Regions from separate parts of the Streptomyces sp. NPDC050211 genome, predicted to be linked through region 2. Evidence: riboswitches for the same ligand, from Rfam matches in the RefSeq annotation. Region 2 holds a riboswitch; each other region holds the start of a gene.
The links. Region 2 has a riboswitch for cyclic di-AMP ahead of AB0I98_RS06310 (NlpC/P60 family protein). Riboswitches for the same ligand answer to the same signal wherever they lie in the genome.
Positions count from the first base shown of each region.

Region 1: another riboswitch for cyclic di-AMP. It lies ahead of AB0I98_RS44875 (C40 family peptidase); the one in region 2 lies ahead of AB0I98_RS06310 (NlpC/P60 family protein).
Region 3: another riboswitch for cyclic di-AMP. It lies ahead of AB0I98_RS03150 (transglycosylase SLT domain-containing protein); the one in region 2 lies ahead of AB0I98_RS06310 (NlpC/P60 family protein).

Region 1 is NZ_JBFALC010000090.1:5,891-13,882, reverse strand. Features, by position in the region: gene bioD (dethiobiotin synthase) at 65-781, opposite strand; gene AB0I98_RS44905 (adenosylmethionine--8-amino-7-oxononanoate transaminase) at 783-2,063, opposite strand; gene bioB (biotin synthase BioB) at 2,056-3,192, opposite strand; gene AB0I98_RS44895 (8-amino-7-oxononanoate synthase) at 3,340-4,467, shown strand; gene AB0I98_RS44890 (DUF397 domain-containing protein) at 4,530-4,754, opposite strand; gene AB0I98_RS44885 (helix-turn-helix transcriptional regulator) at 4,764-5,633, opposite strand; gene AB0I98_RS44880 (ATP-binding protein) at 5,846-6,307, shown strand; gene AB0I98_RS44875 (C40 family peptidase) at 6,374-6,847, opposite strand; cyclic di-AMP (ydaO/yuaA leader) riboswitch at 6,851-7,062, opposite strand; gene AB0I98_RS44870 (hypothetical protein) at 7,411-7,719, opposite strand; gene AB0I98_RS44865 (ATP-dependent Clp protease proteolytic subunit) at 7,726-7,992, opposite strand, start outside.
Region 2 is NZ_JBFALC010000004.1:141,116-151,423, reverse strand. Features, by position in the region: gene AB0I98_RS06335 (cobalamin B12-binding domain-containing protein) at 48-464, opposite strand; gene AB0I98_RS06330 (alpha/beta fold hydrolase) at 1,028-1,891, shown strand; gene AB0I98_RS06325 (M23 family metallopeptidase) at 2,089-3,579, shown strand; gene pcrA (DNA helicase PcrA) at 3,621-6,104, opposite strand; gene AB0I98_RS06315 (ScyD/ScyE family protein) at 6,329-7,417, opposite strand; cyclic di-AMP (ydaO/yuaA leader) riboswitch at 7,681-7,852, shown strand; gene AB0I98_RS06310 (NlpC/P60 family protein) at 7,860-9,017, shown strand; gene AB0I98_RS06305 (tellurite resistance/C4-dicarboxylate transporter family protein) at 9,107-10,108, shown strand; gene AB0I98_RS06300 (hypothetical protein) at 10,086-10,308, opposite strand, start outside.
Region 3 is NZ_JBFALC010000002.1:247,781-258,088, reverse strand. Features, by position in the region: gene AB0I98_RS03175 (ATP-binding cassette domain-containing protein) at 1-220, shown strand, start outside; gene AB0I98_RS03170 (ABC transporter permease) at 217-1,035, shown strand; gene AB0I98_RS03165 (M56 family metallopeptidase) at 1,098-2,039, opposite strand; gene fahA (fumarylacetoacetase) at 2,209-3,429, opposite strand; gene AB0I98_RS03155 (HAD family hydrolase) at 3,728-4,540, shown strand; gene AB0I98_RS03150 (transglycosylase SLT domain-containing protein) at 4,544-5,026, opposite strand; cyclic di-AMP (ydaO/yuaA leader) riboswitch at 5,032-5,199, opposite strand; gene AB0I98_RS03145 (CocE/NonD family hydrolase) at 5,474-7,465, opposite strand; gene AB0I98_RS03140 (polyprenyl synthetase family protein) at 7,680-8,690, shown strand; gene AB0I98_RS03135 (CHRD domain-containing protein) at 8,837-9,838, shown strand; gene AB0I98_RS03130 (sigma-E factor regulatory protein RseB domain-containing protein) at 10,099-10,308, shown strand, end outside.

The sequences.
Region 1 (7,992 bases), on a different contig from region 2:
GCACCCCCCGCCGTTCGCGGGTCGCGGTCAGGAGACGCGGGTCTCCGTCAGGATGCGGTTGGAATCACGGCGCCTCGCGCACCCGGAACGCCTCCGCGTCCCACATGCCCTCCAGTCGCGGTGCCAGCCAAGTGGGCGCCGCCGCACGGAAGTCGGCGGGTTCGAGCGCGGCGGCCCCGGCGGGCAACGCGCCCAGCAGCGGGGCGTCGGCGACGATCGGCAGGTCCGCGAGATTGCAACGGGATGCCAGATCGGGCGCCTTGGGCCAGCTGCCGATCACGATCCCCGCCAATTCCAGCTGGCGGGAGCGGATTTCGCGTGCCGTCAGTTCCGTCGTGTTCAGCGTGCCCAGCCCCGCCGTCGCCACGACCAGTACCGGCGCAGCCAGCATCCCCGCCGCGTCCGCCAGCGTGCCGCCCGCCGGGTCGAACCGTACGAGAAGCCCGCCCGCTCCCTCCACCAGCACCAGATCGTGCTCGGCGGCCAGCTTGGCGGCGGCCTCGGCGATGTCGTGCGGGTGGACCGGCACACATCCGGCACGTCGCGCGGCCGTCGCCGGCGCCAACGGGTCGGGATACCGGGCGAGTTCGACCGCCGTCACGGCACCCGCGAGCCGCGCGACCTCGTCGGCGTCCCCGCGCTCGTCCGGTCGTACGCCCGTCTGCGCGGCCTTCAGGACGGCCACCGACCGCCCGGCCGCGAGCGCTACGGCGGCGACGGCGGCCGTCGCGACGGTCTTGCCGACCTCCGTGCCCGTGCCCGTGATCACCAGGACCGGCATGTCATCCCTCCCGCGCCGCCGCGCACACCGCGCGCGCGATCCGTGCGACGTCCGTGTCGCCCGTGACATACGGCGGCATGGTGTAGACGAGGTCGCGGAACGGCCGCAGCCACACGCCCTCGCGCACGGCCGCCGCCGTGGCCGCCCTCATGTCCACCGCGTGGTCGAGCTGGACGACCCCGACGGCGCCGAGGACCCGGACATCACGGACACCCGGGAGCGCCGCGGCCTCGGCCAGCCCCTCCCGCAGGCCCGCCTCGATCCGCTTGACCTCCGCGAGCCAGTCCTGGCCGAGCAGCAGCTCGATCGAGGCGCAGGCCACCGACGCGGCCAGCGGATTGCCCATGAACGTCGGACCGTGCGCCAGCACCGGCACCTCGCCCTGCGAGATGCCCTCGGCCACCCGGGAGGTGCACAGGGTGGCGGCCATCGTCATATAGCCGCCGGTCAGCGCCTTGCCGACGCACATCACATCGGGCGTCACCGCCGCGTGCTCCGCCGCGAACAGCGCGCCCGTCCGCCCGAACCCCGTAGCGATCTCGTCAAACACCAGCAGTACGCCGTACGCGTCGCACGCCTCACGCAGCACCCGCAGATACGCGGGGGAATGGAACCGCATCCCGCCCGCGCCCTGCACCACCGGCTCGACGATCACCGCGGCCAGGTCGTCGGCGTGCCGCTCGATCAGCGCGCGCAGGTGGTCGGCGTACGCCTCGTCGTACTCCGTCGGCGGCGCGTCGGCGAACACCTGGCGCGGGAGCACGCCGGTCCACAGGTCGTGCATCCCGCCCTCGGGGTCACACACCGACATCGGCTGCCAGGTGTCGCCGTGATAGCCGCCGCGCCAGGTCAGCAGGCGCTGCTTCGCCGGGCGGCCGAGCGAACGCCAGTACTGGAGGCACATCTTGACCGCGACCTCGACCGACACCGAACCGGAGTCGGCGAGGAAGACATGTTCCAGGCCGTCGGGCGACATGTCGACAAGGTGCTTCGCGAGCCGTACGGCGGGCTCGTGGGTGAGCCCGCCGAACATCACATGGCTCATCCGGCCGAGTTGCTCGCGCGCGGCCTCGTCGAGTACGGGGTGGCGGTAGCCGTGGATCGCCGACCACCAGGACGACATGCCGTCGATCAACTCGCCCGCGCCGTCCGCGAGTTTCAGCCGGACCCCACTCGCCGACTCCACGACGAGCGGCTCCACCACGCCCGGCATGGGCCCGTACGGATGCCAGACGTGCCGCCGGTCGAGGTCCAGCAGCTCGGGGACGGTCAGGTCAGGCATTGGGCGCGAGATCCGTTCCGGCGCCCCGGCGGCGTACGGCGACGAGGTCCGTACGGGCCTCGTTGACCTGAGGTCCTTCGGCTGCGGAAGCACACGCTCCGCCGCCCTCGTGACATCCGCCGCCCACCCGGTGCTCCGGCAGCGTCACCTGGTCCGAGCCCTCCACCTCGAACCCGGCGTCCGCGATCATCTCCAGGTCCGCCTGGCCTGCCTGGCCCTCGGTGGTCAGATAGTCGCCGAGGAAGATCGAGTTGGCCAGGTGCAGGGCGAGGGGCTGCATCGTGCGCAGATGGACCTCACGGCCGCCCGCGATCCGCACCTCGACGTCCGGGCAGACGAACCGCACCATCGCGAGGATGCGCAGACAGCGCTGCGGGGTGAGGTGCCACTCCTTGGCGAGCGGGGTGCCCTCGACCGGGATCAGGAAGTTGACCGGAACCGAGTCCGGGTCCAGCTCACGCAGCGAGTAGACGACGTCGACCAGGTCCTCGTCCGACTCGCCCATCCCGGCGATCAGGCCCGAGCAGGCGGACAGCCCGGCCGCGTGCGCCTTCTGCACGGTGTCGACGCGGTCGGCGTAGGTGTGGGTGGTGGTGATGTCGCCGTACGTCGCCTCGGAGGTGTTGAGGTTGTGGTTGTAGGCGTCGGCGCCGGCCTCGCGCAGCCGCTCGGCCTGGCCGTCGGAGAGCAGACCGAGACAGGCGCACACCTCGACGCCCTCGTTCTGCTCCTTGATCGCCTTGATGGTGCCCGCGACCCGGTCCACGTCACGGTCGGTGGGACCGCGTCCGGACGCCACCAGACAGACCCGCTTGGCACCTCCGGCCAGCCCGGCGGCCGCCGCCTGGGAGGCCTCGTCGGGCTTGAGCCAGGTGTACTTCAGGATCCCGGTCGTGGAGCCCAGCCGCTGGGAGCAGTAGGAGCAGTCCTCCGGGCACAGGCCGGACTTGAGGTTGACGAGGTAGTTGAGTTTCACCCGTCGGCCGAACCAGTGCCGGCGTACCTTGCCGGCCGCGGCCACCACATCGAGCAGGTCGTCGTCGGAGGTGGCGAGGACGGCCAGTGCTTCCTCGCGGGTCGGCCGCTCGCGCCGAAGCCCCTTGTCCACCAGCGTGTTCAGCAGGTCCATGAGGTCCGATCCTGTCCTACGGAACCGCCCCGGGCCAAGGAGAGATCGGACAACAGAGGCGGTTCGACGTGTGGGTATTGCCACATCCTGGGCGGCTGGCCCGGCGACTACTGTCTGTGCACTGCCTACAAAAGCCCCGGAGGAGTCATGGCGTTCGGCTGGATCGACGAACAGGCGGAGCTGCGCCGCCGCGCCGGACTGGTACGGACCCTGCGGCCCCGCCCCGCCGACTCGCCGCTGCTCGACCTCGCGAGCAACGACTACCTGGGGCTGGCCCGCCACCCCGAGGTCGTCGAGGGGGCCACCTCCGCGGCCCGCACCTGGGGCGGCGGCGCCACCGGCTCCCGCCTGGTCACCGGCACGACCGCGCTCCACGCCGAACTGGAACGCGAGCTGGCGGACTTCTGCGGCTTCGAGGCGGCCCTGGTGTTCTCCTCCGGCTACGCGGCCAACCTCGCCGCGGTCACCGCGCTGGCCCCGCACGGCTCACTGATCGTCTCCGACGCCGGCAACCACGCCTCGCTGATCGACGGCTGCCGGCTGGCCCGCGGCACCACCCAGGTCGTCGCGCACGCCGACCCGGACGCCGTACGCAAGGCACTGCGGACCCACGACGGGCCTGCCGTCGCCGTGTCCGACACGGTCTTCTCGGTCGACGGCGACGCCGCCCCGCTGACGGAGCTCGCGACGGCATGCCGGGAGCACGGCGCCGGTCTGGTCGTCGACGACGCCCACGGTCTCGGCGTCCTGGGCGACGGCGGGCGCGGCGCCCCGCACGCGGCGGGACTCGCGGGCGCGGACGACGTCGTGGTGACGGTCACGCTGTCCAAGTCGCTCGGCAGCCAGGGCGGCGCCGTACTCGGACCCGCCCGGGTCATCGAGCACTTGGTCAACGCGGCCCGCACGTTCATCTTCGACACGGGCCTGGCCCCCGCCGCGGCGGGGGCGGCCCTGGCGGCGCTCAGGCTGCTGCGCCGCGAGCCGGAGCGGGCGGCGCGGGCGCGTGCGGTGGCACGCGAACTCCACACACGCCTGACCGCCGCGGGTCTGGAAGCGGTACGTCCGGACGCCGCGGTCGTCTCCGTGCGCGCGCCGTCCCCTGAGGGCGCCGTGCGGTGGGCGGCCGACTGCCGTACGGCAGGTCTCGCCGTGGGCTGCTTCCGTCCTCCTTCCGTGCCCGACGGCATCTCACGGCTGAGGCTCACCGCCCGAGCGGACCTCTTCGAGGACCAGATCGAGCGCGCTGTGGAAGTGATCGGCGAGACGCGACCATGAGTCGGCGTGACATGGCCGTGCGTCGCGCGAACTGATTCAAAGGGGTCGCGAGGTGCGGGCGATCACCGCAACGCGGCCGTGAATCCCGCCCAGCTCTCGGGGGAGAAGAGCAGCGCGGGTCCGGCCGGGTCCTTGGAGTCGCGTACGGCCAGCAGCCCGGCCCCCGGGCCGGACAGCGGCCGGGCCGTCTCGACGCAGTTGTTCGCTCCCGTGCTGTAGCTGCTGCGCAGCCACTGCACACCGTGCAGTTGAGTACTGGAAGTGACGTTCCGAGGCAGTGCAGACATGGTGCCTCCTTACACGCCGGCACCTATCCCGGCGATGTAGTCCAACGAGTCCTCGGGCGAAAGGGCGTGGAACTGAAGGGTGTTGAAGGCCTCGGTGTAGGCCTGGAGGTCTTCTTTCCGCTCGAGGTAGAGGCTACTCGTCAAGTGGTCGAGAACAACCACATCCAGATCAGAAGTGCTCGAAAATGAGAAGATAACGAAAGGCCCGGTGATACCGATGTGGGCACCGGCCGCGAACGGCAGGACCTGAAGCCGCACTTGGGGGTAGCGAGCCGCCTCGATCAGCCGCTCCAGCTGCCGTGCCATGACGTCCGGCCCGCCGATCTCCCGGTGCAGCACCGCCTCGTCGAGCACCGCGCTCAGCACCAGGGGCGGCCGCGAGCGCAGCACGTCCTGCCTGGCCAGGCGCACTTCCACCAGTGCGTCCAGCCGGTCGTCTGCGTCCTCGTCCAGCCCGCCCACCGCGGCCCGGGTCACCGCCCGCGCGTACTCCGGCGTCTGCAACAGCCCCGGAACGACGGAGGTCTCCAGCGTGCGCATCGCGCTGGCCTGGGATTCCAGGCTGATGAAATCCCGGTACGTCGGCGGCAGCACGCCCCGATACGCATGCCACCAGTGGTGCCGCCCGGCACTGTCGTCCTGTCCCGCCAACACCAGCAGCAACTCCCGTAGTTGAGGATCCGCCACTCCGTAGGCGTCCAGGAGTAACCGCACATCGGCCGGTTTCACCCCGCTCGCGCCGGTCTCGATGCGGCTCACCTTCGACTGGTGCCAGCCCACGAGCCGGGCCGCCTCGCCGCTCGTGAGCCCGGCGCCGGTGCGCAGCGTGCGCAATTCGGCGCCCAGTTTTCGGCGGCGTACCGCGGGACCGTGCTGCATGGGCTCCTCCTTACTCCTTCCGGGCCGCCCAAATACGGTCTGCCGTCGCAGAGTTCACCGCTTCGAGCGACAGATATATGCATATCTTGGTGGATCGCACCCGTGACCGGCCCGGTGATGGCAGTCTGGCGACGAAGCACCAGTCCGGGACCGTACTCGAACCCTCCGCTCCATGTCGGACTGCGGTCCCGTGGGAAAGGGACGACGTCGCCATGGCAGACCATCTGGAAGCATCCGTCACTCTGCCGAGCGATCCCGCCTCGGTCTCCGCAGCCCGCACCTACGTGGTCGGCACCCTGGCGGAATGGGGACTGCCGGCCGACACGGAACTGGCCGACACCATCCGCCTCATCGTCTCGGAACTCGCCACCAACGCCGTACAGCACACGTTCGGGCAGTCACCCACCTTCACGGTGGACCTCGAACTCGACCGTGACGAGCACCTGCGCATCGGAGTCACCGACAGCCATCCGCGTTTTCCCAAACGACTGCCCGCGGCCGTCCAGCAGGACAACGGCCGCGGGCTCGTGATCATCCGTTGGCTGACCGCCGAGTTCGGCGGCAAGCTGAGAATCCGGCCCACCCGGGAGGGCGGCAAAACGGTCTCCATCGAACTGCCGTGGACGGTACCGGCGCGGCCCGTGACGACGACAGCGGTACAGCAGGACCCTTAGAAATCAGGTCCGGTGTGGGATGACGCGGTGGCGGCGCGTCAGGGCGCCGCCACCGCGTCGCTCAGGTCACTTGACCCGGCCGTACCAGACGCTCCTGGTCCAGATCTTCTGCAGCCTTACGACGTCCCCGGTCTTCGGGGAGTGCCAGATCTTTCCCTTCCCGGCGTAGATGCCGACGTGGTACACGTTCGAGCCCGAGTGGAAGAAGACCAGGTCTCCGGCCTTGCGGCTCTTGGCCGAGATGTGGCGCGTCTTGTTGTACTGCTGAGCGGCCGTCCGCGGCAGGCTCTTGCCCGCCTTCTTGTACGAGTACAGCGTCAGCCCCGAGCAGTCGAACCGGCGCGGCCCCGTGGCGCCGTACTTGTACGGCGAGCCCTTCTTGGAAGCCGCGACCTGGAGCGCCTTCGTCGCCGGAGTGGCGGCCGCGGCGTCTGAGGAGAGACCCGGCACCACGACGGAGCCGCCCACGGCGGCCAGGGTGAGGGCCGAGGCCGTACCGGCCCGGGCCATCAGCGACGGGACACGATTGAGCGCAGTCATGCGCAACCCTTCGTCAGCCGCCTGTGAAGGATGACCTGTCGGATTCGGGCTGGCGAAGTTGCCCGGCCGCTGACGCGGCTTCACCCCAAGGGCTGCTCGACCCGGTCATGGCGTGACCGTTCCGGCGACCCGTCGTGCTTGGGTCCTCCACTCCTGCCGATCCACTTCTGTCGACCGGTCATCCGGGCGGCGGCAGGATTCGGCGTCCGCCCGGACCGCCCCGCCGCTGCGGCGGGGGCTTGTCGTCAGACACGGATCTTCACTCACGCGTGAGCGAAATACCCAATGGAATCGGTGATTTGTGGTGTTACTCACCACTCACCCGTTCGGGTGGACACCCCTGTGTTCGGGTGGATGTCGAGGGCGCCACGGACCCCCGGACCAGCGCGAAAACCTCTCATCCGCGCCGGAGGCAAGCGGGTTGCGCAACCCCGTCGGTCGCAAAAAACGACAAACATCTACTCCGAACAGGGGTACGTCATTTGGTCCGTTTGAGCCCCGGTCCGGACGACTCGCCGCGGTGGCGAACGCCCGGACCGGAGGCGGGATTCGTCAACAGTGCGTCAACTGTCGGAGCGCGGCGGCACGATGACACGCGCCGTCCGGCGCTCGCCGTCCAGCACGCGCAGCGCCCGCGTGAGCGTCGGGGCGTGCAACTCGGTCTCGCCCCGCTGGTGCATCAGCGCCAGCGCGTCGCGCAGCTCGGTCGCCTTGGACACCAACGCCTGGGCGGCGCGCAGTCCGCGGTAGGTGTCCCCGTGGTGCGCCGGGTTGATCCGGCCCAGCAGGTCGACCACATCGAGATAACGGTCGATCAACTCGCCCTCGGCGCGCGTGAGGGCGGGAAGCGGCGGGAGTTCGGGTGGGAGCACGGGCCGTCACTTCCCGGTGGGCGGAGCCATGGTGTCCTTGCGGCTGGGGATGATCCGGTCCACCAGCCCGTAGTCCACGGCCTGCTGCGCCGTGAGGATCTTGTCCCGCTCGATGTCGGCGCTCACCTGCTCGCGCGTGCGCCCGGTGTGCCGTACGAGCATCTCCTCCAGGCGGGCCCTGATCCGCATCAACTCCTCGGCGTGGATGGCCAGGTCGCTGGCCTGTCCCTCGATCGGCTCGGGCAGCCCCGGCTGATGGATCACCATGCGCGC
Region 2 (10,308 bases):
GGCATATCGCGGCACTCACAGATATCGCCCCCCTCCCAGCGGAGCGCCTACGTACCAGCCGGCTGCACCACGTTCGCCCTGACCCACTCCACGATCGAAGCCGTAGTCGCCCCCGGCGTGAAGATCTCGGCCACCCCCTTCTCCTTCAGCGGAGCGATGTCCGCCTCGGGGATGATGCCGCCTCCGAAGACCAGGATGTCCTCGGCGTCGCGCTCCTTCAGGAGGTCGATCACCGCGGCGAACAGGGTGTTGTGGGCGCCGGAGAGGATGGAGAGGCCGATCGCGTCGGCGTCCTCCTGGATCGCCGTGTCGACGATCTGTTCCGGGGTCTGGTGGAGCCCGGTGTAGATGACCTCCATACCGGCGTCGCGCAGCGCCCGCGCGATCACCTTGGCCCCGCGATCGTGACCGTCGAGCCCCGGTTTGGCCACCACCACGCGGATCGGACCGGCTGCCACACCCATCACTGCCTCCATGAAGCGACTACATGCATCCGTACCGCTACGTATACGTACCCCACCTCACAGCACACCGGCCGAGGAAGTGAACGAACGTTATCTCCAGCATCCCGTAACCGGCAGTTTCGCGGTGCCGACCGAGGGGGAAATCACACGGTGGGACACGTTAGCCGCGCACCGTTCCGCGTCTCTGCGGCCTCCCGAGTTCCGCAGGCCCCTGCGGCACACGGACCGTGGAGGGAACAAGCGCACAGGGAGCCGCAACGAGGTCGTCGCACCACCGCGCCGCAGGCCGCGCGCCGTGGCGGTGGGACGCACCGACGGTGGCAGGCAGGGCACGTAGGACAGGTACGGCACGACAGCGGGGAGCCTCGTCGCCACACCGACAGGGGACCTCGTCGCTTCATCGGCACCACAGGCGCGTCTTGCACCACAGGCGCATCTCACGCCACCGACCGCACTCGTCCCACGCGCCCCGTCGGCGCACCGTCGGCCGCCTTCGGCACGGCTTCCCACGAGGGCACACGGGGGACGGAGCCGTCCTCCCGCGTGCCGACAGGAGGTCGGCCATGAAGGTCACCAGGGCGGTAGTGCCCTTTCTTCCCCTCTGCCAGCGCCTGCTCCCCAGCAGACTGGCGGGGCTGTCCATGAACCTCCTGAAGGCGACCGCCCTGGACCTCGCCATCCTCGCGGGACACCTCCTCCTCTACCCCTCCGGCATCATCCAGGAGCGCCGCGGCCCGGGCCCCGCGCTTCCCCCGCCCGACACCGCACAGCTGCCGACGGAGGCCAAACCCCCGGTCGTCCTGCTGCACGGCTTCATCGACAACCGCTCGGTCTTCGTCCTGCTGCGCCGCAGTCTCGCCCAGCACGGCAGGCATCAGGTCGAGTCGCTCAACTACTCTCCGCTGACCTGCGACATACGCGCCGCGGCCGAGCTGCTCGCCCGGCACATAGAGGAGATCTGCGAGCGCACGGGCAGCCATCAGGTCGACATCGTCGGCCACAGCCTCGGCGGACTGATCGCCCGTTATTACGTACAGCGACTGGGCGGTGACATCCGCGTCAAGACGCTGGTGACGCTGGGCACGCCGCACTCCGGCACCCGGGTGGCTCCGCTGATGAACGCCCACCCGATCGTCCGCCAGATGCGCCCGGGCTCGGACGTCCTCGAGGAGCTCACCCGGCCGGCCCCCGGCTGCCGTACGCACTTCGTGAGCTTCTGGAGCGATCTGGACCACCTGATGGACCCGCTGGAGACCGCCTGCATCGACCACCCCGACCTGCTGGCGCACAACGTGCGGGTGAGCGGCATCGGGCACCTCGCCCTGCCCGTGCACCCCGCCGTCGCGACCGGCATACGGCAGGCCCTCGACACCGCGCCGACAGAAGCCGAAGCAGCCGCCCGGACCGGCGGTCTGACCGTGGCGTGACGTTCGCTCCGCCTCATACAACTTCGAACAGTCTTCGAACGCAGGGCCAAACCCGCGCCCGCCGTCCCCCGAAACACGGCCGAATGCCCGTTTCCTTCAGGCGTGAAACCTGCCGAAGATTGTCGCGCCCGCGTACTGCCGGGTACAGTCGCCGCACTGCTCTGGCAGCCCCTGTTGTCGAGGCGAGAGAGAAGTTGGTGAACGAACGTCACCCGTCGGGGATCATCACCTCCCCGGCCCCGGCTTCCGATGCCTCGGCGCACTACGCGCCGTACGGCGGACAGGAAGCCCACTACGGTGACTTCACCACGTACGACGCCTACGCGACGAACGGTTTCCCCACGGGCGCGGCGGGCATGGACACCGGCGCCTACGCCACCCCGACCTTCGACGCCGACCCGCTCTTCGGCAGCATGCCCGGCGAGAACACGGGCTCGTACGACGGCACGCAGTGGTCGACGGGCAGTCACCAGACGCTGAACTACGACATGTACGCGGCCCAGCACCACGCCGCCTACGACACCGGCGCTTACGACACCACCGCCTGGGCCGACGGCCACCAGCCCCTCTCCGTCATCCCGCCGCAGGCCACCGGCCCCGAGGCCACCGGCCAGTGGGATTCGGGTACTTGGCTGCAGCCCGAGCAGCCTGAGCACTCCGGCGCGGCGGACCAGTCCCAGCACTGGGAATGGGGCACGCAGACCTTCGACACCGGCGCGTACGACGCCACGCAGTGGAACTCGGACGGCGCCCAGCACCCGGCCGACGAGTACGAGCATGTCTCGTACGACGAACCCGCCCAGGGCGAGGACGGGTTGGACCACACGGGCCTCACCGCCTCCACCGGTGAGCTGCCCGCTGTAACACCCCTGCTCGACGGCCAGGAAGATCAGGAAGAGGCCGTCTCGCCGATCCCTGCGCCCGGCTCACGCGCGGCCGCTCGTGGCGCGGGGCGCTCCCGCCGCCGTACGCCCGCCAAGCGCTCCGCGCTGCTGACGGTCGCCGTGCCGTCGGCGTGTGTGATGGGTGTCGCGGGGATCGCCGCCGCGTCCGTCGGCACACTGACCGACGACGGCGGCGACACGTCGACGACCGCGGCGGACACGAAGTCCGTCAAGCCGTCCGCCGCGAACAACAAGCTGGACACCCAGCTCGAGAGCCTCACGGCCGGTGCCGACGACTTCGCCGACCGGGCCAGCCGTACGCAGGAGCGCATCGACCTCAAGGCCCAGCAGGAGGCCGAGAAGAAGAAGGCGGCGGCGGAGGCGGCCCGCAAGGAGCGGCTGCGCCCGAAGTACGCCCTGCCGGTCGCCCAGCACGGACTCAGCGCCTACTTCGGCCAGTCCGGCATCAACTGGATGTCCATCCACACCGGCATCGACTTCCCGGTCTCGTACGGCACGCCGGTGATGGCCGCGACCGACGGCACCGTCCGCACGGAGTGGAACAGCTCCTACGGCAACATGATGATCGTGACCGACAAGGACGGTACGGAGACGTGGTACTGCCACCTCTCCACCTACGCCGTCTCGTCCGGTTCGACCGTGAAGGCCGGCGACACGATCGCGTACTCCGGCAACTCCGGCAACTCGACCGGTCCGCACCTGCACTTCGAGGTGAAGCCGTCCGGTGGCTCCGCCATAGACCCGCTGGCCTGGCTGCGCAGCCACGGGCTGGACCCGACGTAACTGCCTGCGGGCCCCCGCCTTTCAGCGAGGGCCCGAATCCGTCAGAGCTTCTCCACCGGCGCGTACCGCAGCAGCAGCCGCTTCGGCTTGGTGTCGCCGAAGTCGATCGTCGCCTCCGCGTTGCCGCCGGTGCCCTTGACCGCCATCACCGTGCCGAGACCGAACTGGTCGTGGGTGACCCGGTCGCCGACCGCCAGCGCGACCACCGGCTTCTCCGAGGTCCGTCGCGTGGCGAAGCCGGAGGCGCCCGATGCCGACGAGCGGGAGCGGGACGAGGACAGTGAGGCGGCGACGCCCGACACCGGGCCCGCGGGGGCCGCGGAGGGGCCGGTCCGCTTCCAGTCCACGTGCTGGTCCGGGATCTCCGCCAGGAAGCGCGAGGGCGGGTTGTACGACGGCTGCCCCCACGCGCTCCGCATGGCGGACCGCGTCAGATACAGCCGCTCACGCGCGCGCGTGATGCCGACGTACGCCAGGCGCCGCTCCTCCTCCAGCTCCTTGGTCTGGCCGAGGGCGCGCATGTGCGGGAAGACGCCGTCCTCCATGCCGGTCAGGAACACGACGGGGAATTCGAGGCCCTTGGCGGTGTGCAGGGTCATCAGGGTGATGACGCCCGCGCCTTCCTCGTCCTCGTCGGGGATCTGGTCGGAGTCGGCGACCAGGGCGACGCGCTCCAGGAACTCGGAGAGTCCGCCCACGGCCTCGCCCTCCCCGGCCTCCTGCTCAAACTCCAGGGCCACGGCGGCGAGTTCCTGGAGGTTCTCGATCCGGGTCTCGTCCTGCGGGTCGGTGGAGGCCTGCAACTCGGCGAGGTAGCCGGTGCGTTCGAGGACGGCCTCGAGGACGGTCGCGGGTCCCGCGCCCGACTCGACGATCGTACGGAGCTCCTCCATGAGCACGTTGAACCGCTTGACCGCGTTCGTCGACCGGGCGGCCATGCCGTATGCCTCGTCGACGCGGCGCAGTGCCTGCGGGAAGCTGATCTTCTCGCGCTGGGAGAGGGCGTCGATCATCGCCTCGGCGCGGTCGCCGATGCCCCGCTTGGGCACGTTGAGGATGCGGCGCAGCGGGACCGAGTCCTCGGGGTTGGCGAGCACGCGCAGGTAGGCCAGGACGTCCCGGACCTCCTTGCGCTCGTAGAAGCGGACGCCGCCGACGACCTTGTAGGGCAGGCCGACGCGGATGAAGACCTCCTCGAAGACACGGGACTGGGCGTTCGTACGGTAGAAGACCGCGACGTCGCCGGCCTTCGCGTCGCCCGCGTCCGTGAGGCGGTCTATCTCCTCGGCGACGAACTGCGCCTCGTCGTGCTCGGTGTCGGCGACATAGCCGGTGATGCGCGCGCCGGCGCCCGCGTTGGTCCACAGGTTCTTGGGGCGGCGGGACTCGTTGCGCTCGATGACGGCGTTGGCGGCGGTGAGGATCGTCTGGGTGGAGCGGTAGTTCTGCTCCAGCAGGATCGTCGTCGCGTCCGGGTAGTCCTCCTCGAACTGGAGGATGTTGCGGATGGTCGCGCCCCGGAAGGCGTAGATCGACTGATCGGCGTCACCGACGACGCACAGTTCGGCGGGGAGCAGGTCGTGCTCGCCCGGCGGTACGTCCTCGTCGTGCTCACCGGTGCCGACGAGTTCGCGTACCAGGGCGTACTGCGCGTGGTTGGTGTCCTGGTACTCGTCGACCATGACGTGCCGGAAGCGGCGGCGGTAGTGCTCGGCGACATCCGGGAAGGCGCGCAGCAGGTTGACCGTCGTCATGATCAGGTCGTCGAAGTCGAGGGCGTTGGCCTCGCGCAGGCGCGACTGGTACATCGCGTACGCCTGGGCGAGGGTCTTCTCGAAGCCGTCGGTGGCCTGGGCGGCGAAGTCCTCCTCGTCGATCAGCTCGTTCTTCAGGTTGCTGATCTTGGCGCTGAAGGACTTGGGCGGGTAGCGCTTGGGGTCGAGGTCCAGGTCACGGCAGACCAGGGCCATCAGGCGCTTGGAGTCGGCGGCGTCGTAGATCGAGAAGGACGAGGTGAAGCCGAGCTTCTTGCTCTCCCGGCGCAGGATGCGCACGCACGCGCTGTGGAAGGTCATCACCCACATCGCGTTCGCGCGCGGGCCGACGAGTTGCTCGACGCGCTCCTTCATCTCGCCGGCGGCCTTGTTGGTGAAGGTGATCGCGAGGATCTGGCCGGGGTGCACCTTCCGCTCGCCGAGCAGGTACGCGATGCGGTGCGTCAGCACGCGCGTCTTGCCGGAGCCGGCGCCGGCCACGATGAGCAGCGGCGAGCCGGAGTGGACGACGGCCGCTCGTTGGTTCTCGTTCAGCCCGTCCAGGAGCGCGGCCGGGTCCACCGCCGGGCGGTGCGCGCCGTCCCGGTAGTACGCGTCCCGGTCCGGCGGCGCGTCGAACTTCCCGCCGAACAGATCGTCCGGAATCGGCTCCGGCACATGATCGTCCTCGGGCGGCGGCGGGGGTTCCTCCGCACGGCCCCGCGGGGCCTGGAGGTCCGCCAGGAAGCTGTCATCAAAGAGGCTGCTCATCGCTCTCCGAGTTTAGGGCCTGCCCGATGGCCCAGTCCGGGGGTCGCGGGGTCTGGCACGCGCACCAGACCCCGCTCGGGTCTGTTGATCAGGAACCGGCGCGAAACCCGAACCGGTCCATCGGACAGACCCTAAGGCGCCCCACTGACAGCCCGCCGCCGCCCTGAGAACATCGCCGAATTCCAAGGCCCAAGGGTCTCAGAGTCGGCGGAGCCCCAGTCGACTCAGAAGCCGAGGATCTTCCAGACCTGGCCGCCCGGCGTCTTTCCCTGGCCCAGGTCCGTTCCGTCGCGATCGGCGACGGACCAGGCCGAGACATAGAGCTTGCCGTCGTACGGGTCGACGGCCACGCCCGCCGGGAAGGGGACCTTCACGTTCGTCCGCTTGCCGTGGGAGACCTTGGTGACGACGCCGGCGAAGAGCTGGCTGACGTACAGGTCGCCCTTGTCGTTGAGGGCGAGGCCGGTGATCGAGCCGAAGCCGGACTTCCAGCCGAGGATCTTGCCGGTCCAGGGGTCGACCTGCCACACGCGCGCGGTGGGCTTCTCACTCTCGCCGTTGAGCTCGCCGACGTAGAGCTTGCCGTCGGGGCCGAGCGCGAGGGAGGTCGGGACGGACTGGTTCTTGTCGTGGTCCGGGAAGACGGTGAAGGGGCGGGCCCGGCCGGACGGCGAGACCTCGATCAGGTCGTTGCCCGCGGCGTCCGCGACGATCTTGCGGCCGTCGGGGAGCGCGAGGACGGCGTACGGGTTGGACTCCACGGATGCCTTGTGCGGGTTGTGCTTCAGCTCCACGGCCGCGATGTCCGCGGCGATCTTCGCCTTGCCGTGGCTGATCTTCAGCAGCTTGCCGAGCTTGTCCCAGGGCGGCGTCGTGGGCACTCCGGCCTCCGGCGGGGCGAAGGTCTCGACGCCCCAGATCTTGCCGTGCCGCGCGGAGACGCCGTCGACGCCGGTCGCGAAGCCGCCGTCCGGGGCGGCGGCCGAGGGCAGGCCCTGCACCACCCTGTGGTGCTTCCACGCGCCCCCGTTCCAGTAGATCTTGGTGACGGCCGACGTGAGGCCGATGCAGGTCTCGCCTTCCGGCCCCTCCCCGATGCACTTCTTGCCGCCCCGGCCGGCCTCGGCGACGTACAGGCGCCCGTGGTCGTACGACAACTGGCGTGGATTGTCGAGGCCCTTCGCGATCGCGCGGACGACGGGTTTACCGCCGGTGCGGCCGTCCTGACCGGCGCCCGCGCTCGCGGGTGCGATGCCCGCGGTGACGGTGAGTGCGACTCCTGTGGCGATGACGAGTGCGGTGCGTTTCCTCATGGCCGTACTCCCTCCCAGCCGCCACGGCTCCCGACCGTGGCTGGCTGGAAGCTACCGCCCCGAAGCGGGCGGACGACGTCACTCCGGACAAAATACGAGCAACTCACCGCAGACCCTTCCGTATTGACCACAGCGAGCGACGTCCTGCGCTAAGGTCACGAAAATGTATCGGGCATATCGCCCATCAACCTTCACAGAGGCCACACGAGTTGGCTAGCGTTCCTCCAGGCCGCACGACCCCTACCGGCGAACGTCGCCGGGCCGTACGGCCTCCGCCGAGTCCGGCACGCCCACGGGGCAGTCCGGAGCCGGGGACCCACCGAACTTGGGGTGAATCGGCCGGACTTCCCTTCGGGAAGCGGTCGTAGGGCAACCCTTCCGAACCACCCGCCCGAACCCGACAGCTAACTCGGTAGGCGGACGATGGAAGGAGTCGCCTCCCTTGGCGTCGCACCGCAAGTCGCGTCCTTCGGGTTCGCGCGTCGCAGGCATACGGACCCCCGCCCTCGCCACGGCGGCCCTCACCTCCGTGGCCCTGCTGTCCCAGTCGGCCAACGCCGCCCCCGCGGCCGACGACAAGCCGAGTCTCGAAGAGGTCGAGAAGAAGGTCGGCGATCTCTACCGCCAGGCCGAGTCGGCGACCGAGAAGTACAACTCGGCGAAAGAGAAGACCACCAAGCAGCGCAAGCGCGTCGACACCCTCCTCGACGACGTCGCGCAGCGCACGCAGAAGCTCAACGAGGCGCGCGAGGAACTGGGTTCCTTCGCCTCGGCCCAGTACCGCACCGGCGCCTCCGCCCCCGACACGGCAACCTTCCTGCTCGCGGACACCCCGCAGGACTACTTCGACCAGACCCAGCTGATGGACCGGATGACCGGCCGTCAGAAGGAGGCGGTCGACGACTTCGTCACGCAGCAGTCCGCGACGATGGAGAAGCGCCGGGAGGCCACCGCGAGCCTCGAGACGCTCACCGAGTCGCAGGGCGACCTGAAGTCCGCCAAGACGACCGTCCAGCAGAAGCTGGCCGACGCGCGCGAGCTGCTGTCGAAGCTGACCGCCGAGGAGAAGGCGCGGCTCGCGGAGATCGAGCGGCAGAAGCAGCAGGAGGCCGAGCGCAAGGCCGCGGAACTCGCCAGGCAGCAGGCGGCGGAGGCGGCGGCCCAGGAGACGGCGCAGCAGCAGGAGAGCGGCACCGGCACGTCGGAGTCCTCCGACACCTCCGTGGCCGACTCCTCGTACGCCACCAAGGCCGAGAAGGTCCTCGCCTTCGCCCGCTCCACGATCGGCAAGCCGTACGTCTGGGGCGCGACCGGCCCCGACTCCTACGACTGCTCGGGCCTCACCCAGGCCGCCTGGAACGCCGCCGGCATCTCCCTCCCGCGCACCACCTGGGACCAGGTGAACGCCGGCACGACGGTCTCCCTCTCCGCCGCCCAGCCGGGCGACCTGGTCTTCTTCTACGACGACATCAGCCACGTCGGCATCTACATCGGCAACGGGATGATGATCCACGCGCCGAAGCCGGGGGCGTATGTGCGCGAGGAGTCGATCTTCTACGACGGTGAGTCGTCGATCCACAGCGTGGTACGGCCCGCCTGACGGGACGGGGACGCGGCACAGGCGGTTTTCCGTAGGCACGCGCGCGTGCCCCGCTCTCAAGGCGCGTGCCGCTCCCTACCATCGGGCCCATGCCCAGCCTCTCTCCCCTCCGCGCCTGGTGGGCACAGCGCTCGCCGACGGCCGGTGCCACCGTTATGGCGACCGGCATCGTGTCGGTCGGTCTGCATCTGACGGGGTACGAGGTCCTGTCCCGTATCGCCCTCGCGGCGGCCTGCGCGGCGTGGCTGGGACTGGCCGCGGACTTCGTCGTACGGCTGCCGCGGCGGCGGGAGAGGTGGGCCGCGGAGACGGCGGCGCCGGGCGCGCTCACCGCCGTGGCGGCGACGACGGTCCTCGGCACCCGTTTCTCCGCCCTCGACTGGCAGCCGCTCGCCGAGGCGCTGCTCGCACTGGCCGCCGTGCTGTGGCCCGTGCCGCTCTTCGCCGCCGTACGGCACTGGCGGCGGCGTATGCCGGGCACGGTGTTCCTCGGCTGTGTGGCCACACAGGGACTCGCGGTGCTCGGCGCCACCCTGGCCGCCGCCGAGGGGGCGGCCTGGCTCGCGCGGGCGGCGATGGTGCTGTTCTGGCTGGGGCTTGTGCTGTACTGCGTTGCGCTGGCCTGCTTCGATCTGCGGCAGGTGGCCGAAGGCGCCGGTGATCACTGGGTCGCGGGCGGCGCGCTCGCCGTCTCCGCGCTCGCCGGGTCGAAAATCGTCGCCGCCGACAGCGCGAGCCTGTACCTCTGGAACGACGACAACGACGGCGTCCTGCGCTTCATGACCGCCGTGGTGCTCGTGCTCGCCCTGGCCTGGTACGCCGTCCTGCTCGTCGCCGAGTTCGCCCGCCCCCGGCCGCGCTACGACGTGCGGCGCTGGGCGACCGTCTTCCCGCTGGGGCTGACGGCGGCGGGGACCCTCTCGGTGTCCTCCGCCCTCGATGTGCCGTGGCTGGAGGCGCTGGGTGAGGTGCTGCTGTGGATCGCGGTGGCCGCTTGGCTCGCGGTCGCGGCCGGGGCGATCGCTGCCGCGCGGGCCGCCGTCACCTCCGCCGCCGCACCGCAGGACGTCAGGTCCACAGCACCGCGATGAAGACGTTCGCCGTGGTCAGCAGTCCGACCAGGCCGAACAGCGGCTTCTCCACCTTCTCGTCGTCGCGCTTCACATAGACGAGCCCGAGGATCACGACCAGCAGCGCCAGCTTCACACCGATCTTGATGTTGTTGACGGACTGGTCGTCGGCCTGGTTGAGGCCGACCAGGATCATGCCGGTGACCAGCATCGTCAGCGCG
Region 3 (10,308 bases), on a different contig from region 2:
AGCACTGCGCGAAGTGACGCGCGACGACGAATCCCTCGCCCTGCACATCCCCAGTGACGGCAGCCAGCGCGAACTGCGCTCCCTCCTCGACTGGTTGGACTCCGTCGGCGTCGAGGCGGATGAGCTGACCGTGCACACCCCCGACCTCGACGACGTCTTCTTCGCCCTCACCGGCAGCGGCGCCACCGTCCCCAACCAGCCCAAGGAGGCTGTCCGATGAGCACCCCCCTGGCTCCCGCCCGCCCGACCCGGATCTCCCTCGCCGTGCGCGACTCCTCCACGATGCTGCGGCGCAACCTGCTGCACGCGCGCCGCTACCCGTCGCTCACCCTGAACCTGCTGCTCACGCCGGTCATGCTCCTGCTGCTCTTCGTCTATATCTTCGGCGAGACGATGAGCGCGGGGATCGGAGGCGGCGGGGCGGACAGGTCCGAGTACATCGCCTATCTCGTGCCCGGCGTCCTGATGATGACCGTCGGCTCCACCGCGGTCGGCACCGCCGTGTCCGTCGCCATGGACATGAACGAGGGCATCATCGCCCGCTTCCGCACGATGGCGATCCACCGCGGCTCGGTGCTCATCGGGCGTGTTCTCGGCAGCGTGCTGCAGGCGATCATGAGCGTGGTCTTCGTCGGCGCCGTCGGCGTGGCCATCGGCTTCCGCTCCACCGATGCCACGGCCCTGGAGTGGCTCGCGGCATTCGCCCTGCTCACGCTGTTCACGCTGGCGCTCACCTGGATCGCGGTCGGGATGGGACTGGTCAGCCCGAACGCCGAGGCGGCCAGCAACAACGCCCTGCCGTTGGTCTTCCTCCCGCTCATCTCCAGCACCTTCGTCCCGATCGACGCGATGCCGGGCTGGTTCCAGCCGATCGCCGAGTACCAGCCGTTCACCCCGGCCATCGAGACCCTGCGTGGTCTGCTGCTCGGCAGCGAGATCGGCCACAACGGGTGGCTCGCGATCGCCTGGTGCCTTGCCCTCACCGCACTCGGCTACCGCTGGTCCAAGTCGGTGTTCAACCGCGACCCGAAGTAGCCGCGAAGTAGCTGACCCGAAGCAAGGGGGCCATCCCCCTCCGGCCCCCTTCTCCCGCTCCCTTACGCCAACGCCGTCAACCCCGGCCCGAAAAGGATCAGCAGGGGCAGCAACGGCACCAGCGCGGCCGTCGTCGTAGCGATGATCCTGCGGCGGCGGCCAAGCCGTGGGCGGGGCTCAAGGAGCCGGTCCACGCGCTCGCCGAGCAGGCGGTGGCTGGATGCGCAGGAGAGGACGCCCCGGTGCTGGTTGAGTTCGATCAACGCGAGTGCGGTGGTCAGGTGGCCGCACCGGCGGGACGCCGTGTCGTCGGCGGCGAGTTCGACCAGGCGGTGGGTCTGGTCGCAGAAGTGGTCGAAGAGCGGGATGCGGGGGAACCCGGTGGCGAGGGCGGTGGACAGGTGCAGCAGCCAGTCGTGGTGGGCGCGGGCGTGGTCGCGTTCGTGGGTGAGGACGGCATCGAGCTGGTGGTCGGTCAGCCGGTGCAGGGCGCCGGTGGTGACGACCAGTTGGGGCGGGCTGCCGGGCATCCACCAGGCGTCGGGGTACTCGTCCTCGAGGACCAGGAGCGGACCGCGCGCTGCGGCCCCCAGCCCGGCCGGCAACTCGGGGGCGCGTTCGCGCAGATGCGCTCGGGTCTGGCCGCGGCGCCTGCGCGCCTCCACCAGCTCACGGGCGAGCATCGCCGTCGTCCAGGCGGCCCCGCAGGCCAGTAGCAGGGTGAGGGCCGCGGCCCAGGCCGGGGCCGTGGACAGGTCGTACGCGGCGGTCACCGACGGCGGCGCCGGGGCGAAGACCCGGTCGCGGACGGTGTGGAAGACGGCGGCCGTGCCCAGCACGAGCGCCGTCAGACAGCACAGCAGCACCGTGGCGACCAGGCACTGCCACACCCATAGCCCCACCACAGGTTCCCGCTCCGGCCACACCGCCCGGGTCAGCGCACGCGGGACCGGCACGGCGGCCGTGAGGGCGACGACGCTCAGCAGGAGCAGGCAGACGGTCATGCCAGGGTCTCCGGATCCTGGTCGGGAAGGCTGCACTTCGGGAGGGGGTGCGGCTACGGGGCATCCCGCCCGCCGTAAGTATGACGGCGATGACCGCCCGAGTCATGGGACAAGCACGACCCGATGCCCGCGCCCGCCCCTCCGTCACCCCCCGCGTCAGCCCTCCCCCTCAGCTCCCCGCCACGACCCGCCCCACAACCTCCCCCACCCCGACCCGCACCCCGTCCGCCCCCGGCGCCCAGGCCGACAGCGTCACCACGTCCCCGTCCTCCAGGAACGTCCGCTTGCCGTCGGGGAGTTCCAGGGCGTCGCGGCCGTTCCAGGTCAGTTCCAGGAGGGAGCCGCGTTCGTGTTCGGCCGGGCCGCTGACCGTGCCGGAGCCGTAGAGATCGCCGGTGCGCAGGGAGGCGCCGTTGACGGTCATGTGGGCCAGTTGCTGGGCGGCGGTCCAGTACATGGTGGAGAAGGGCGGCTCGGAGATCACATGGCCGTTGACGGCGACCGAGATGCGCAGGTCGTAGCCGCCGGGCTCCACGTCGGACGCGGTGTCGTCCAGATAGGGGAGCAACGCGTGCGTCCGCTCCGGCGGCGCCACCCGCGCCTCCTCCAGCGCGTCCAGCGGTGTGATCCACGCCGACACCGACGTGGCGAAGGACTTGCCGAGGAACGGGCCGAGGGGGACGTACTCCCAGGCCTGGATGTCGCGTGCGGACCAGTCGTTGAGGAGGCAGAGGCCGAAGACGTGGTCCCGGAAGTCGCCGAGCCCCACCGGCCGGCCCATCGGCGACGGCGTGCCCACCACGAAGCCGACCTCCGCCTCGATGTCCAGGCGGACGGAGGGGCCGAAGACGGGCGCCGGGTCGGCGGGGGACTTGCGCTGCCCTGACGGTCGTACGACATCCGTGCCCGACACGACCACCGTGCCGGAGCGGCCGTGGTAACCGATCGGCAGATGCTTCCAGTTGGGGGTCAGGGAGTCGGGGGCGTCGGGGCGGAAGATGCGGCCGACGTTCCGGGCGTGGTTCTCGGAGGCGTAGAAGTCGACGTAGTCCGCGACCTCGAAGGGGAGATGCAGGGTCACCGAGGACAGGGGGTGGAACAGCGGCGCGACTGTCTCCCGGTGGGACGGCACCGTCAGCCACGCCGTCAGCGCGCGCCGTACGTCCGACCAGGTGGTGCGGCCCGCGGCCAGCAGCGGGTTGAGGGTGGGCCGGGCGAGCAGGGGGGCGTACGGCGAGCCGAGCGCGTGCGCCGCCGCGCCCGCGTCGAGGACGTGGTCGCCGAGCCGGACCCCGACCCTCCGCTCCGTGGAACCGGCGGGGGAGAAGACACCGTACGGAAGGTTGTGCGGGCCGAAGGGGTCGCCCTCGGGGACATCGAAGGGGGGCATGGGTGCTGCCTCGCTCTCGTGCGGTCCGTATGCCAGGTGTGTCATGTGGTCGCGGCACACGTTACGGGGGCGAGGCCTGCTGCGGCAGCCGCAGGTCAGCGACGTGACCGAAGCCGTTCCGGACGGCGGCGGTGGCGTCTCGGAGGTGCCTTCGGGAAGGAGACGTCACGGCGTCACGGTGTCAGCCGGTCCGGGGGTGTCCCGAGGGAGTGAAACGGGGGCTCTGCGGCCCAAGTCGCCGTAGGAGGCGTCCTGTTCGCGTCGAGTCGGTCGGGCTTTCTGTCCGTATTCTCTGATCATGGCCGCACCCATCGCATATTCACTCATCGCCACTGACCTGGACGGCACCCTGCTCCGGGGCGACGACACGCTCTCCGACCGGTCGCTCGCCGCGCTTGCGCAGGTGACGGCGTTCGGCGCCCGGCACTTGGTGGTGACGGGGCGGCCGGCCCCGAGGGTGCGGCCGTTGCTCGACATCCTCGGCAGCGGGGGGCTCGCGGTGTGCGGACAGGGCGCGCAGGTGTACGACGCCGGCGCGGACCGTCTGCTGTGGTCCGTCACGCTGGACCGGGAGCTGGCCGAGACCGCGCTCGGCAAGATCGAGGCGGAGATCGGGCAGGTGTACGCCGCCGTCGACCAGGACGGCGTCGACGGGCTCACGCTCATCGAACCGGGGTATCTGATGCCCCACCCGACCCTGCCCGCCGTACGCGTGGGGCGCCGCGACGACCTGTGGTGCGCGCCCATCAGCAAGGTGCTGCTGCGTCATCCGGCCCTGTCCGACGACGAGTTGGCGGCGACGGCGCGCTCGGTGGTGGGTTCACTCGCGACGGTCACCATGTCGGGGCCCGGGACCGTCGAACTCCAGCCATGCGGGGTGACCAAGGCGACCGGTCTCGCGCTGGCCGCCGAGTATCTGGGGCTGGGACCCGGGCAGACCATCGCCTTCGGGGACATGCCCAACGACATCCCCATGTTCGACTGGGCGGCGCACGGCGTCGCCATGGCCAACGCCCATCCCGAACTCAAGGCGATGGCCGACGAGATCACCCTGTCGAACGAGGACGACGGCATCGCGGTCGTCCTCGAACGTCTCTGCCCGACGGGGTAGTCCTCAGTACGCGCCGAAGACGTTGTCGATCGAGCCGTACCGCTGGAACGCGTAGTTGCAGGCGGCGGTGATGTTCGCGACCGGGTCGTACGGGTTGAACGCGGTGCCGGCCACGTGGTAGGCCTCGAAGGTCGGGTCGATGACCTGGAGGAGGCCCTTCGACGGGGTGCCCGCGGCGGCGTTGGAGTCCCAGTTGTTGATGGCGGCCGGGTTGCCCGAGGACTCCCGCATGATGTTGCGGTAGATGCCGTCGTACGACCCGGGGATGCCGTTCTGCGCCATCACCTGGAGGGACGCCCGGATCCAGCCGTCGAGCGTGTCGGCGTAGCCCAGCGAGGTGGCGGTGGCCACGGTCGGGGTGGCGGCCGAGGCGCTGGTCGCGCCGATGACCGGCAGCGCGAGGACGGCGACGCCGGTGCCGGCGACGGCGATGGCGCGGGTGATGCGGGCGGTTCTGGTACGACGGTGCTTACCGGCTGCGGCCATGGCGAAGTTCCTCTCCGGCGCCTGCGAGGTGAGCTGTCGGGTTCGGGCTGGGAGGTGCCCGGCCACACCCCACGGGCATGACTTCACCCCGAGCCGTCCCGGCGCGGCGTCCGGTCCGGCGGCTTTCCTGGGTCCCCCGCTCCTGCCGTGCGGTGAGTCGGTCAATGGGTCGTTCGGGCGGTGGCAGGATTCGGCGTCCGCCCGACAGGCCGGGAACGTATGCGAGAGCACATGTCCGAAACAAGTACCGGATTCACACATCGCACCTATTGACCTTGGTGTGGGGCGAATGTGCTGCTTGATCCTTTGCACTCGCCAAGCTCAACTGGCCATGACGGAAGGCGGATCGGCGAGTGCCTGTGTGTTTTCTGTACAGGTTGGGACGTGAGTCACATCACGCATGTCCGCAAGCGCGGCAAAACGGGCAATCATGCCAAGAGGGCTTTATTAACCGGCCGTTCGCGGGATGCGCTTCTCCCAGGTCCGATGGAAGAGGACCTGGCCGCCCTCCGTGCAGATCACCTCGTCGGAGGTGGTGAAGTGGTCCCCGTCACAGGTGATCTCCGAGCGGGTGCGGACCGTGGTGTCCCAGCCCTGTTCCGGGCGGTGCAGCCGGATCGACCAGTCCGAGCGGGTGCGGGCCGACAGTGGATCCGTCTCGTCGATCGTGTACGTCTCCAGCGCGTCCTCGGTGCACTCCAGTCCGTCGGGGTACACGCGCGTGCCGCCGTACCGCGGGTCGACCTCAAGGCGCCACGCGCCCCGCGCGACGTCCCGCACCACCAGGCGCTCGGGGCGCGGTTCGTCGAGCGTGGCGGGGAAGTTGACGCCCAGCGGCTCGGCCTGCTCGGGCTCCTCGAAACGGATATTCCGGTCGAATTCGCGCTTCCGTACGGGCAGTTCCAGGAAGCTGCCCGCCGGGTCCAGGGTGAAGCCCGCCGCCGAGTCGGGCTGCGGCCAGATCCATGGCCAGTACGCGGAGGAGACGGCAAGCCGGATGCGGTGACCGGGCGGGAAGGCGTGGCCGATGGCGTTCAGCTCGAAGGTCACCTCTTCGGTGGTGCCCGGCGTCCACGGCACGGTTCGGTCGCGGCCCGCTCGTGCCGAGAGGTTCAGGGCTCCGCGCGTGACCAGGGTCGACGAGCCGTCCGGTGCTATGTCACATACCCTCGCCACGATCTGCCCCCGCGGCACCTGAGCAGTCACCCGCAGCCCCACCCGCGCCCGCCCCAGCACCCACGTCTCCTCGGCCACCGGAAACTCGAAGCACACCGACCGTGCGTCCTCCTCCCGCTGGTCCGGCGGGAGGTCGGCATCGTTGCCGATGGGGAGGAAACGGCCGGCGTCGACCCCGGTGTGCATCGGCGACCGTACGAGGACGGGGGCGCCCTGACAGGCGTACGTCACCGTCGTCACGTTCGGGGAGGGCCACGCGGGCTCGCCGACCCAGCGGCCGGGCAGGGTGCCGTAGACCGCGGCGGGGCGGTGGGAGTCGGTGACGTAGGCGCGCAGCAGGGGCTCGGGGAGTGCGCCCTTGCCCTTGAGCCAGTGGTCCCACCAGCGCAGCGTCTCCTGGAGGAAGCCGATCGCCGGGCCGGGCGCCAGGCCGCGGTCGGGGTACTGGTGCGACCAGGGGCCGATCAGTCCTCGTACGCGATCGGACGGGAGGTGCTCGACGAGCCGCAGCACAGTGTCGCGGTACGGGTCGTGCCAGCCGCCCACCGCGAGGACGGCCGCCTTGATCGCGCCGTAGTCCTCACAGACGCTGCCATGGCGCCAGTAGCGGTCCCGGGTCTGGTGGGCGAGCCAGGTGTGGATGAGGGGCTGGACGGCCTCCAGGCGCTCGACCCACATCTCGCGCCAGGCGGCCTCGCCGACGTACCGGGGATCGGGCGGCCGGGGGGCGGAGGCGAGCAGGGTGGCGGCCCGGGCGTGCATGTCCGCCGCGAGGACGGAACCTCCCATGTAGTGCGCGTCGTTGTCATAGCGATCGTCGCTCGCGCAGACGGTCACGATCGCCTTGAGCGGCTCGGGCGCGAGGGCCGCGATCTGGAGGGAGTTGAAGCCGCCCCAGGAGATGCCGAACATGCCCACCTTGCCGTCGCACCAGGGCTGCGCGGCCAGCCAGTTGACCACCTCGACCCCGTCGGCCAGCTCCGTCACCGCGTACTCGTCGCCCGGGACGCCCTCGCTGTTGCCGTGCCCGCGCACGTCGACCCGGACGGAGGCGTAGCCGTGGCCCGCGTACCAGGGGTGGCGCTGGAAGTCGCGCGGGGCCGTCCAGTCGGTCAGGCGGTACGGGAGGTACTCGAGGAGCGCCGGTACGGGCTCGTCGGTGAGCGGGCGCCACACGCGCGCGTACAGCAGGGTCCCGTCCGACAGAGGGATGCGGAGGTCCTCGTGAGTCGTCTCGTAGGGGAAGGACGTGCGGATGTTCATGGACACACCTCCCTACTTCCGGGTAAGTCGATAGATATCCATTCTTTTCAGATGATCGAAAACATACCGGTCGTGATCCGATACCGCCCGTGCTGCACGGGTGGGTGGGCATGGGTGATCGAAAGGTGACCGGATACGCTGACTTGAGTGATGGCAGCGACCTATCGACAAACCGTGTAAACGCCAGTGGACACCAGCAGACAGGAGACCCCTCGTGACCGTCGTCGGGCCGTTCGGGCTGAGCGTGCGGGACCAGGCTCTGGAAGCCGATGTCCAGGCCGGATTGGCGGCTGTCGAGGAAGGGCTGCTCGAAGCCACCAAGAGTGAGGTCCCGTTCATCACCGAGGCCGCGCAGCATCTGGTGCGGGCCGGCGGCAAGCGGTTCCGGCCGCTGCTCGTGATGCTCTCCGCGCAGTTCGGGGACCCGTACGCACCGGGGGTCGTGCCGTCCGCCGTGGTCGTCGAGCTGACGCACCTCGCGACGCTGTACCACGACGACGTGATGGACGAGGCGGCCGTACGGCGCGGGGTGCCCAGCGCGAACGTCCGCTGGGGCAACTCGGTCGCCGTGCTCACCGGTGACTTCCTCTTCGCGCGCGCCTCGCACACCCTCGCCGATCTCGGTCCGGAGGCGGTGCGGGTGCAGGCCGAGGCGTTCGAGCGGCTGGTGACCGGGCAGATCCTGGAGACGGCCGGCCCGACGGACGGCCGGGATCCGGTCGAGCACTACTTGGACGTGCTGAGCGGGAAGACCGGGTCGCTGGTCGCGGTGTCGTGCCGGTTCGGGGCGATGATGTCGGGCGCCGACGAGACGATGATCGACGTACTGACGCAGTACGGGGAGCGGCTCGGGGTCGCCTTCCAGCTCGCCGACGACGTCCTGGACATCGCGTCCGACTCGCACGAGTCCGGGAAGACGCCGGGGACCGATCTGCGCGAGGGGATTCCGACCCTTCCGGTGCTGCGGCTGCGGGAGCGGGCGGCCCGGCTGGGGCTGGCCGAGGATGTCGCGCTGTGCGAGCTGCTGGACTCCGACCTGAGCGACGACGCGCGGCTCGCGGAGGCGCTCGCGGGGCTGCGTGGGCATCCGGCGCTGGAGCAGGCGCGGCGGGACACGGTGCGGTATGCGGAGGACGCGCGGGCCGCGCTGGCTCCGTTGCCGGAGTGCGATGCGAAGGCGGCGCTGCTGGAGTTGTGCGACGCCGTGGTGCATCGGGCGGGCTAGTTCCGGCGCTGAGCAGCGGGGACTGGCAACGTGACGCAGGTCACACTGCTGGACTGAGTCCAGACTGAGATCGCCTCCGTATTCATGCCCAGAAGCTGACGCAGGGGGCGTCGGCTGCATTACGGGGAGACAAAAGAATTATGGGCATGAACGCGACGTTCTCACTGCGCAGTAAGAGCCTGATCGTCACCGCTGTCGCGGTGGCCGCCGCCGGTGGTGTCGCCGCCGCGGTGATTCCCGCCTTCGCCGCCGGAGACAACCGCGCCGACCACGCGGGGCACACCGGAGGCGAAGGCATCGTGAGCCAGAGCGGCACCGTGGCGGGCGGCAAGGGCGGGACCATCCTCGCCGCCAGTCTGCGGGGCGCCAACGAGGTGCCCGTGGCGGGCGGTCCGGCCGTCGGGGACAAGGACGGCGCCGCGCTCCAGTTCGTGAAGGTGAAGGGCGACAAGGTGTCCGTCGCCGTGAAGTGGCGCGGCACGGACAAGCCGACCCTGCTCCACATCCACCAGGGCGCCAAGGGCACCAACGGCGGTGTGAAGGTCGACTTCACCAAGCTGCTCGCGGGCGCCAAGGGCAAGACCGTCACCGGCACCGTCAAGGTCGGCGACGCCGCCCTGCTCAACTCGCTGAAGTCCGACCCCGGTTCGTTCTACGCCAACCTGCACACGGCCGAGTTCCCGGGCGGAGCCGTCCGCGGCCAGCTGCACAAGGTGACCACGGCGTTCGACTTCCGCGACGCGCTCGACAACTTCCAGGCGTCCGTCCTCAAGGGCAAGCAGATCTACGAGTGCAAGCCGGCCGAGGGCGGCGGGTACGCCTTCGCCCAACGGGACGTCAGCGCCCTCCTGGCCGGCCCGATCGCGCACTCCTTCGTCGAGCCCAACTCCGGTACGCCGCAGTGGATCGCGCCCGACCGCAGCGCCGTCACCGGATCGGTCATCAGCAGGACGCCCAACGGCGACAAGAACATCCCGGAGCTGGACCTGAAGGCCACCCAGTCCGGCAAGCACCGCGGGCTCCTCGCCGGCACCGCGGAGATCCTGCGGCTGAACACCGTCGGCGGCGTCGCCCCGGCCGGCTCCTGCGAGCCGGGTGCCATCGTCGGCGTGCCCTACCAGGCGGACTACGTGTTCATTCAGCGCTGATACACGCGGCGCTGATCCACTTCGACGGGCGGCGTCTTCCCCGCACGACCCTTACGGGTCGGGGGAGGCGCCGCCCTCGCATGTCATACCGCAGCAGTACGCGGAGTTGGCTCCGCAGGTTGACGTATACCTCCGGCGGATTTGGTCAACTGGAGACCACGGAAAACACCACTCCTCACCGATTCGGGTGAGAATGGCGGCTCAGGGTGGGACGAGTGCGATTAAGCGACAGCCGCCGCTACGACGGAGGTAAGGCACACATGGCACCGTACGAATCCGACGACAGCACGACCGCCGGCGAGGTGGACGACCTCCGCGCCGGCCGCCGCAAGGCCGCGCGGTACGTCGTTCCGGTCGCGGTGGTGGGCGTGGCGGCGGCGACCATCGGGCTCGTCCCGGCGATCGCCGACTCCGGCGACCCCGACCTGCCCAAGATCAGTGCGCAGCAACTCATCGAGAAGATCGCCGCA